DNA from 2 places in the Streptomyces sp. NPDC047043 genome. Region 1 is predicted to be linked to the other one. Evidence: riboswitches for the same ligand, from Rfam matches in the RefSeq annotation. Region 1 holds a riboswitch; the other holds the start of a gene.

What was found. A riboswitch is a leader RNA that binds a small molecule or an ion and turns the genes downstream of it on or off. The one in region 1 is predicted to bind glycine.
Region 2: it holds a riboswitch for glycine, as region 1 does, so the genes downstream of both, gcvT (glycine cleavage system aminomethyltransferase GcvT) here and gcvP (aminomethyl-transferring glycine dehydrogenase) in region 1, are expected to answer to the same signal.

Annotation. Positions count from the first base shown of each region.
Region 1 is NZ_JBEYVO010000002.1:438,625-443,037, reverse strand. It holds gene ABZ880_RS05135 (MerR family transcriptional regulator) at 1-350, shown strand, start outside; gene ABZ880_RS05130 (DNA polymerase IV) at 418-1,785, shown strand; gene ABZ880_RS05125 (PRC-barrel domain-containing protein) at 1,807-2,184, opposite strand; glycine riboswitch at 2,298-2,393, shown strand; gene gcvP (aminomethyl-transferring glycine dehydrogenase) at 2,572-4,413, shown strand, end outside.
Region 2 is NZ_JBEYVO010000032.1:112,463-116,875, forward strand. It holds gene ABZ880_RS40710 (enhanced serine sensitivity protein SseB C-terminal domain-containing protein) at 1-457, opposite strand, end outside; gene ABZ880_RS40715 (enhanced serine sensitivity protein SseB) at 558-1,349, opposite strand; gene ABZ880_RS40720 (AAA family ATPase) at 1,430-2,098, opposite strand; glycine riboswitch at 2,300-2,401, shown strand; gene gcvT (glycine cleavage system aminomethyltransferase GcvT) at 2,569-3,687, shown strand; gene gcvH (glycine cleavage system protein GcvH) at 3,971-4,348, shown strand; gene glyA (serine hydroxymethyltransferase) at 4,363-4,413, shown strand, end outside.

The sequences.
Region 1 (4,413 bases):
TCCGGGACGTCGTCGTCCTGAAGATCGTCAAGCGCTTCCTGGACACCGGTGTCTCGCTGCAGAACATCCGCACCGCGGTGCAGCATCTGCGTGAGCGCGGGTTCCGGGACCTGGAGCGCATGACGCTGATGAGCGACGGCGCCACGGTCTACGAGTGCACGTCGCCCGACGAGGTCCACGCGCTGCTCCAGGGCGGCCAGGGGATCTTCGGGATTGCCGTCGGGGTGGTGTGGCGGGACGTCGAGAGCGCGCTGTCGCAGCTGCACGGCGAGCGGATCGACACCGGCGAGACCCTGATCGGGAACAACCCGGCCGACGAGCTGGCGCGGCGGCGGAACCGGGCCGTCTGACGGCGCTTTCCCCTCCTGGGGCTCTGGCGGCACTGCATTGTCAGTGGCGTGGTGCAGCATCGGAGATGTGAGAAACGCGCCCACGATCCTGCATCTCGACATGGATGCCTTCTACGCCTCGGCGGAGCAGGCATCCAAGCCGAGCCTGCGTGGGAAGGCCGTGATCGTGGGCGGGCTCGGGCCGCGCGGGGTGGTCGCCACGGCGTCGTACGAGGCGCGGGTCTTCGGGGTGCGGTCGGCGATGCCGATGGCCCAGGCGCGGCGGCTGGCGCCGAACGCCGCGTATCTCGTGCCGCGCTTCGGGTTCTACCGGTCGATCAGCGAGCAGGTGATGGAGCTGCTGCACTTGCTGTCGCCGCTGGTGGAGCCGCTGAGCCTGGACGAGGCCTTCGTGGACCTGGAGGCCGGGGACGCGGCATGGGACGAGGCGTCGGCCCGGCTGGTGGCGGAGAAGCTGCGCGCCGACATACGGGCTGTCACGGGCCTCACGGGGTCCGTGGGCCTGGCCGCCTGCAAGATGCTCGCGAAGATGGCCTCCGAGGAGGCCAAGCCGAACGGGCTGGTCGTGGTCGAGCCCGGGACCGAGCGGGCCAAGCTCGGGCCGATGTCGGTGCGCATGCTGCCGGGGGTCGGGCCGGCCACGGGGGACCATCTGCGGCGGGCGGGGATCACCACGGTCGACGAGATCGCCGAGGCGGGCGAGGACGAGCTCGTACGGCTGCTGGGCAAGGCCCACGGGCACGCCTTGTACGCCATGGCGCTGGCGCACGACGACCGGCCTGTGGTGGCCGAGCGGGAGGCGAAGTCCGTGTCGGTCGAGGACACCTACGACGTGGACATCCACGACCGGATCAGGGTGGGGTTCGAGGTGCAGCGGCTGGCCGACCGGTGTGTGCGGCGGCTGCGCGGTGCGCGGCTGTCGGGGCGGACCATCGTGCTGAAGGTGCGGCGGTACGACTTCTCCACGCTGACCCGGTCCGAGACGCTGCGCGGGCCCACGGACGACCCGGCGGTGGTGCGGGAGGCCGCGGCCCGGCTGCTGGACTCCGTGGACACCACGGGCGGCGTGCGGCTGCTCGGGGTGGGCGTCACCGGGCTTGCCGACTACACGCAGGAGGACCTGTTCGCGCAGGCGGCGGGGGAGGTGGCGGAGCATCCCGAGGAGGACGGCGACCAGGAGCCCGTCGAGGAGCAGCAGGTGCCCGCCGACCGGCGCTGGCCCGCGGGGCACGACGTGCGGCATGCCGAGTTCGGGCACGGATGGGTGCAGGGCAGCGGGCTCGGGCGGGTCACCGTACGGTTCGAGACGCCCGATTCGGAGCCGGGGCGGGTGCGGACGTTCCGGACCGACGACACCGAGCTGGAACCGGCGGATCCGTTGCCGCTGGTGCCGCGAAGACCCGGGGCGGGCGCAGCCCCCGCGGGGGCTGCGTGAGAGGTGCAAGTGAGGGCCGTGTCAGGCGTCGGCGTCCTCCGTGCCCGCGAGCCGGCCGAAATCCCGGTCGGGGACGTCGGGCGGAGGGGTGAGACCGAGGCCGTAGTGGTGGTAGAGCTGGAGTTCCTGTTCGGGGGAGAGGTGGCGGCCCACGCCGAAGTCGGGGGCGTCCTTGATGAGTGCCCGGTCGAAGGGGACGTGCAGGGTGCCCTCGACCAGTTCGCTGGGCTCCAGGGGCACGAAGGCGTCCCGGGAGAACAGGCCGGTGCGTATGGCCGCCCACTCCGGCGCGCCGGTCGCGTCGTCGAGGTAGACCTCGTCGATGGTGCCGATCTTGGTGCCGTTGCGGTCGAACGCCTTGCGGCCGATCAGGTTGCGCGGATCGATGTCGGTCTGCACGGGCCCTCCACTTGGTCGCAACTCATCCGTAAGCACTACAAAAGAGCACATTGGAGATGGCGGCCACTCGAAGGATCGGGTGTTGCGCTCGCTGGTAGGCTGACAGCGGCTGCTGACCCTGTGCGGGAGAGTCCTCCGGACACCATCGGAGGCGCCGAAGGAGCAAATCCTCCCCGGAATCTCTCAGGCCCACGTACCGCACGGACGAGGTCACTCTGGAAAGCAGGGCGGGTGTCGACGGCCTCCGCTCTCACCGACGGTGAAAGCCGGAAGCCCTTTGGGTGATCCGGTGAAGCTCTCAGGTTGAGATGACAGAGGGGGAGGCCGTCCGGGTACCCGCGCCGTGGTGCCCCTCGAAGGTCGTGTCAGACCAGGAGGCCTCCGCAAATGACCGCCCATCGCATTCCGCTCTCCGAGCTCGAACAGGGGATCCCTTTCGAGCAGCGCCACATCGGGCCCGACCACGAGGCCCGGGCCAAGATGCTCGCGCACGTCGGATACGGCTCGCTGGACGAGCTCACCGCCGCCGCGGTCCCGGATGTGATCAAGAACGCCGACGCGCTCGAGCTGCCGGGTGCGCGCACCGAGGCCGAGGTGCTGGCCGAGCTGCGCTCGCTGGCCGATCGCAACCAGGTGCTCGACTCCATGATCGGGCTCGGGTACTACGGGACCTTCACGCCGCCGGTGATTCTGCGGAACGTCATGGAGAACCCGGCCTGGTACACGGCCTACACGCCGTATCAGCCCGAGATCTCGCAGGGGCGGCTCGAGGCGCTGCTGAACTTCCAGACCATGGTCGCCGACCTCACCGGGCTGCCCACCTCCGGTGCCTCGCTGCTCGACGAGGGGACGGCCGCCGCCGAGGCCATGGCGCTGTCCCGGCGCATGGGCAAGAACAAGAAGGGGCTGTTCCTGGTCGACGCGGACGTGCTGCCGCAGACCATTGCCGTGATCGAGACCCGCGCCGAGCCGGCCGGTGTGGAGGTCGTGGTCGCCGACCTCAGCGACGGGATCCCGGCCGAGGTCGCCGGGCGTGAGATCAACGGCGTGCTCGTCCAGTACCCGGGCGCCTCCGGCGTCGTACGTGACATCAAGGCGGTCGTCGACCAGGCGCACGAGCTGGGCGCCCTGGTCACTGTCGCCGCGGATCTCCTCGCTCTGACCCTGCTGAAGTCGCCCGGTGAGCTCGGGGCCGACATCGCGGTCGGTACGACCCAGCGGTTCGGTGTGCCGATGGGCTTCGGCGGGCCGCACGCGGGCTACATGGCCGTACACGAGAAGTTCGCGCGCAGTCTGCCCGGGCGGCTGGTGGGTGTGTCCCTGGACGCGGACGGGCACAAGGCGTACCGGCTGGCGCTGCAGACGCGTGAGCAGCACATCCGGCGGGAGAAGGCCACCAGCAACATCTGCACCGCGCAGGTGCTGCTCGCCGTCATGGCCGGGATGTACGCCGTGTACCACGGGCCCGAGGGACTGAAGGGCATCGCACGGCGCACCCACCGGTACGCCACCATCCTCGCCGAGGGGCTCAAGGGCGGTGGCGTCGAGATCGTGCACGGTTCCTACTTCGACACGATCACCGCGCGCGTGCCGGGCGGGGCCGCCGAGGTCGTCGCCGCCGCGCGGGAGAACGGGGTCAATCTGCGCCTCGTCGACGCCGACCATGTGTCGATCGCCTGCGACGAGACCACCCTGCGGGCCCAACTGGGCGCCGTATGGACCGCGTTCGGGGTCAAGGGAGACATCGAGGCGCTGGACGCGGCGGCCGAGGAGGCGATTCCCGCCGATCTGCTGCGCACCGACGAGTACCTCTCCCACCCCGTCTTCCAGCAGTACCGCTCCGAGACTGCGATGCTGCGCTACCTGCGCAGGCTCGCCGACCGCGACTACGCGCTCGACCGCGGCATGATCCCGCTGGGCTCCTGCACGATGAAGCTCAACGCGACCACCGAGATGGAGCCGGTCACCTGGCCCGCGTTCGGGCAGCTGCACCCCTTCGCGCCGGCCGAGCAGGCGCAGGGGTATCTGACGCTGATCCGTGAGCTCGAGGAGCGGCTCGCCGAGGTCACCGGGTACGACAAGGTGTCGTTGCAGCCCAACGCCGGGTCGCAGGGGGAGCTGGCCGGGCTGCTCGCCGTGCGCGGGTATCACCGGGCCAACGGGGACGAGCAGCGGACCGTGTGCCTGATTCCGTCCTCCGCGCACGGCACGAATGCCGCCAGCGCCGTG
Region 2 (4,413 bases), on a different contig from region 1:
GGGCGTAGAACTGCGGGATCTCGATGCCGGGTTCGGACAGCCGCAGGGGGCCGGCGGGCTGGCGCTCCAGACCGGTGGCGATACGGCGCAGGTCCAGCCAGGGGATGCCGACGCCGCCGCCGGGGGCGTGCGGGTTCAGCCAGAGGCCGAAGTGGTCGGGGTAGAGGGTGCGGGCGACGTCGAGTCCGTCGACGACTTCGTAGGAGCGGTTCCAGCCACTGGCCGAGAGCTCCTGGGCCGAAGTGACGCACGGGGCGTAGCCGTAGCCCTCCACCTCCATGTTTCCGTACTGGGCGTCCGGGGAGCCCGCCTGGCCGTGCCACAGGAGCATCCAGACCTGGCCGGAGCCGGGGGTTGTGAGCGCGCGGAGCAGTGCCTCGTAGGCGTCGTAGCGCCCCGGCGTCACCTGGCGCAGCATGTGCTCGACCGTCCCGGTCGTGGTGCCGCTGGCGCTCACGTGTACCGCCCCTTCTGATGGTTGCCCCGCGTATGCCAACAGCTTAAGCGTCTGGGAGGTCGGGACCTGGTGTGTGTTCGCGAGTGCGGGTCGGGGAGTCCTAGTGGCCGTACTGATAGAAGGGCCGGACGTTTTCCCTCATCCAGTTCGCCACCGGATCCTCCGTGACATCCAGGAGGACCAGGTTGACCGGCCACCGGGTCGGGACCCTGGTCACCGCCCGCTCCAGGGCCTGCAGCGGGAGGGCCCTCAAGTCGCCCTCCCGCTGGGAGAGTTCGACGCCCACGAACATCACCGGATGCGCCGTCTCTACGGCCGCGAGGCAGCGGCGGGCCGATACCACCACGCCCGTCTCCGCGAACTCGGCCGAGGCGGCCGCCAGGAAGTCGATCGGGTCGTCCTGCCAGTCCGGCTCGAAGAGCTTGACCCGGCCGCCGGACGTCGGGCCGTCCAGGGGCGTGCGGCCCACTCGGCAGAGTTCGGCGACCGCGGCCGGCGGGAGGGGGACGCCGACCACGCCGTCCGGGTTGACCGCGAGGCCCACCTGCGGAGGCAGACCGCGGGCGAACTCGACGGCCGGGGCGATCGTGTACCCCATGTGGGAGCCGACGACCTGGCGGAACTGCTCCTCGGAGCTGAAGACCGGGACGTACGCCTGGCCCTCGATCTCCAGCGTGGGCAGGTCGAGGGGGCCGCTGTGCGGGCCGCCGCCGTTGGGCAGCGGGATCCAGACGAAGCTGCGGCCGAGGACCTCGATGATGCGGCCGCCCGCCGAGGGCATGCCCAGGGAGGCCGACAGCACCTCCTCCAGCTCGTTGCCGGGCCATCCGCCGTGCGGATGGGGGTGCGCCTGCGTGGGAAAGTCCGCGGGGAGATCCGCTGGGAAGTCCATCTGTCCTGACCGCCTGCTGAGAATCACTGCTGAGGCAGAAAGGCTAGCGGGTACGGCCCAGAACGGCCTCGGTCACGACCTCAGCCCGTGAACCCGATCCTGCTCAGGACGTCCGCCGCGTCCCGGTCGAGCAGCACCGCCGAGCCGCAGCCCTCGGGCAGGTCGCCCTGCTCCACGGAGCGGATCAGCCGGGCGGCCGCCGTGCGGTGACGCAGGAACGCGTACCTCGAGACGCCGCGGCCGCGCTCGCGCTGGCCCTCCAGGGCGGCGCCCGGGGTGACGTCGAGGAGCAGCAGGTGCAGGATGCCGCCCCGGCGGCGGGCCTCCCGGGCGAGCCAGCCGCGCACCCAGGCCTGTGTGCCGCAGTCGTGCACGACGACGCCCTTGCCGCTGCGCAGGGCGCGACGCAGCCCGGCGAAGTGGGCCAGGCGGACCAGGGGGCGGTAGACCGCGTACGGCAGGAAGCGGGACATGCGGGCGTCCCAGCGGTCGCGGGCGTCCTGGGAGTCGATGCGGATGCCCCGCACCGCGCGCTCCATCAGCGTGGACTTGCCGCTGCCGGGCAGGCCGGTGATCACCACGAGGTCGCGGGGGCCGAACAGCAGTGCGTGCGGACTGCGGCCGGAGCGCTCGCGGAAGTCACGGACAACCGGTGCCGGGCGCTCCTGGCACCGCTCGCGGGCCGGGGCCGAGGGCTGCTTCGGCAGCGCGACGGCCGAGGTCGTGGCGTACGCCGTGGTCCTGTTCACCGTGATCGTCCTCCCTGCGGGGTCAGGAAAGGTTCTCCCCACCGAATGTAAAGAGAAGGTAATGCACGGTGTCTCCCAGTTCCGTTCGCTTACGGCCACAGGCCGGTTACAAAAGGAGGGGCCGAAAAGAGGAGCAAGTGCGGCCTGCCGCGACCCGACGAGGCGTGCAATGATGTGCGCGCCAACTGCATACCGGCCGTTTGAATCCGCGCGGGAGAGTCCCCAGCAGCACCGTCTGCCCGGGGCGCCGAAGGAGCAAGTCCCTCCCTTGAATCTCTCAGGCCCCGTTACCGCGCGGGCGAGGCACATCTGAAAAGCGGGCCGCTGCACATGCGGCTCCACCCAAGGTGCAAGCCAGGATCCCCACGTGTGGTCATCACGTGCGGTCATGGCGAACCTCTCAGGTTCCGATGACAGATGGGGAGGAACGACCTCGCCCGTCCTGCCTTGCTTTGGGAGACGACCGTCCGATGAGCAGCACCGCACTCCGTCATACCGCGCTCGATGCCCTGCATCGCTCGCTCGGTGCGACGATGACCGACTTCGCCGGCTGGGACATGCCCCTGCGCTACGGCTCCGAGCGCGACGAGCACCTGGCCGTGCGCACCAAGGCCGGCCTGTTCGACCTCTCGCACATGGGAGAGATCACCGTCACCGGCCCCGAGGCCGCCCGGCTGCTGAACTTCGCGCTGGTCGGCAACATCGCCTCCGTCGGCGTCGGCCGCGCCCGCTACACCATGATCTGCCGGACCGACGGCGGCATCCTCGACGACCTGATCGTCTACCGCCTCGGCGAGACCGAGTACATGATCGTCGCCAACGCCTCCAACGCCCAGGTGGTGCTGGACGCGCTGGTCGAGCGTGCCTCCGGGTTCGACGCCGAGGTGCGCGACGACCGGGACGCGTACGCGCTGATCGCCGTGCAGGGCCCCGAGTCGCCGGGAATCCTGAAGTCCCTCACCGACGCCGACCTCGACGGTCTGAAGTACTACGCCGGTCTGCCCGGGACGGTCGCCGGTGTCCCGGCGCTGATCGCGCGCACCGGGTACACCGGCGAGGACGGCTTCGAGCTGTTCGTGAAGCCGGAGCACGCCGTCGAGCTGTGGCAGGCGCTGACCAGGGCGGGCGAGGGCGTGGGCCTGGTCCCCTGCGGGCTGTCCTGCCGGGACACGCTACGGCTGGAGGCGGGCATGCCGCTGTACGGGCACGAGCTGTCGACCTCGCTGACGCCCTTCGACGCCGGGCTCGGCCGGGTGGTGAAGTTCGAGAAGGAGGGCGACTTCGTGGGGCGCGAGGCCCTGCGGGAGGCCGCCGCCCGTTCCGCGGAGAACCCGCCGCGCGTCCTGGTCGGCCTGGTCGCCGAGGGCCGCCGGGTCCCCCGCGCCGGGTACCCGGTCGTGGCCGGCGGCGAGGTGATCGGCGAGGTCACCTCCGGTGCCCCCTCTCCCACACTGGGCAAGCCGATCGCGATGGCGTACGTCGACGCGGTGCACGCGGCCGTGGGCACCCCGGGTGTCGGTGTGGACATTCGGGGTAGCCACGAGCCGTACCGCGTCGTGGCGCTGCCGTTCTACAAGCGCCAGAATTGAAGTTCTCTCCCGGCCGAAGCCGAGAGGCTCTCCCCTGGATCGCTCCGGGGAGTTTGACAGGTCGCGCCTGTCCGGCGACGACCCTCCCGGCCGCCGGAGCAAGTACGGGACTCGCTCGGGTTGTTGGGGACTCGGCTGTCGCCCCCGACAATGCGCTGAGCGCATCAGACGACGGGCGCGGTCCGTAGCGAGAGCGTAACCCTGCGCACATAACCTGTGCGCATCAGCAGTCCCAGCAGTCCCCCATTCATCACCACTCCCGGCGTACAGGAGAATTCAGGCCATGAGCAACCCCCAGCAGCTGCGCTACAGCAAGGAGCACGAGTGGCTGTCGGCCGCCGAGGACGGCGTCTCGACGGTCGGCATCACGGAGTTCGCGGCCAACGCGCTCGGCGATGTCGTCTACGCCCAGCTTCCCGAGGTGGGCTCCGCCGTGACCGCGGGCGAGACCTGCGGCGAGCTGGAGTCGACCAAGTCGGTCAGCGACCTGTACTCCCCCGTCACCGGTGAGATCACCGAGATCAACGAGGACGTCGTCAACGACCCGTCCCTGGTCAACTCGGCCCCCTTCGAGGGCGGCTGGCTCTTCAAGGTCCGGGTCACCGAGGAGCCTGCCGACCTGCTCTCCGCCGACGAGTACACCGCCCAGAACGCCGGCTGAGGAGCCGTAGACGCATGTCCGCACTGAACACGTCCCTGCACGAGCTGGATCCGGAGATCGCCGCC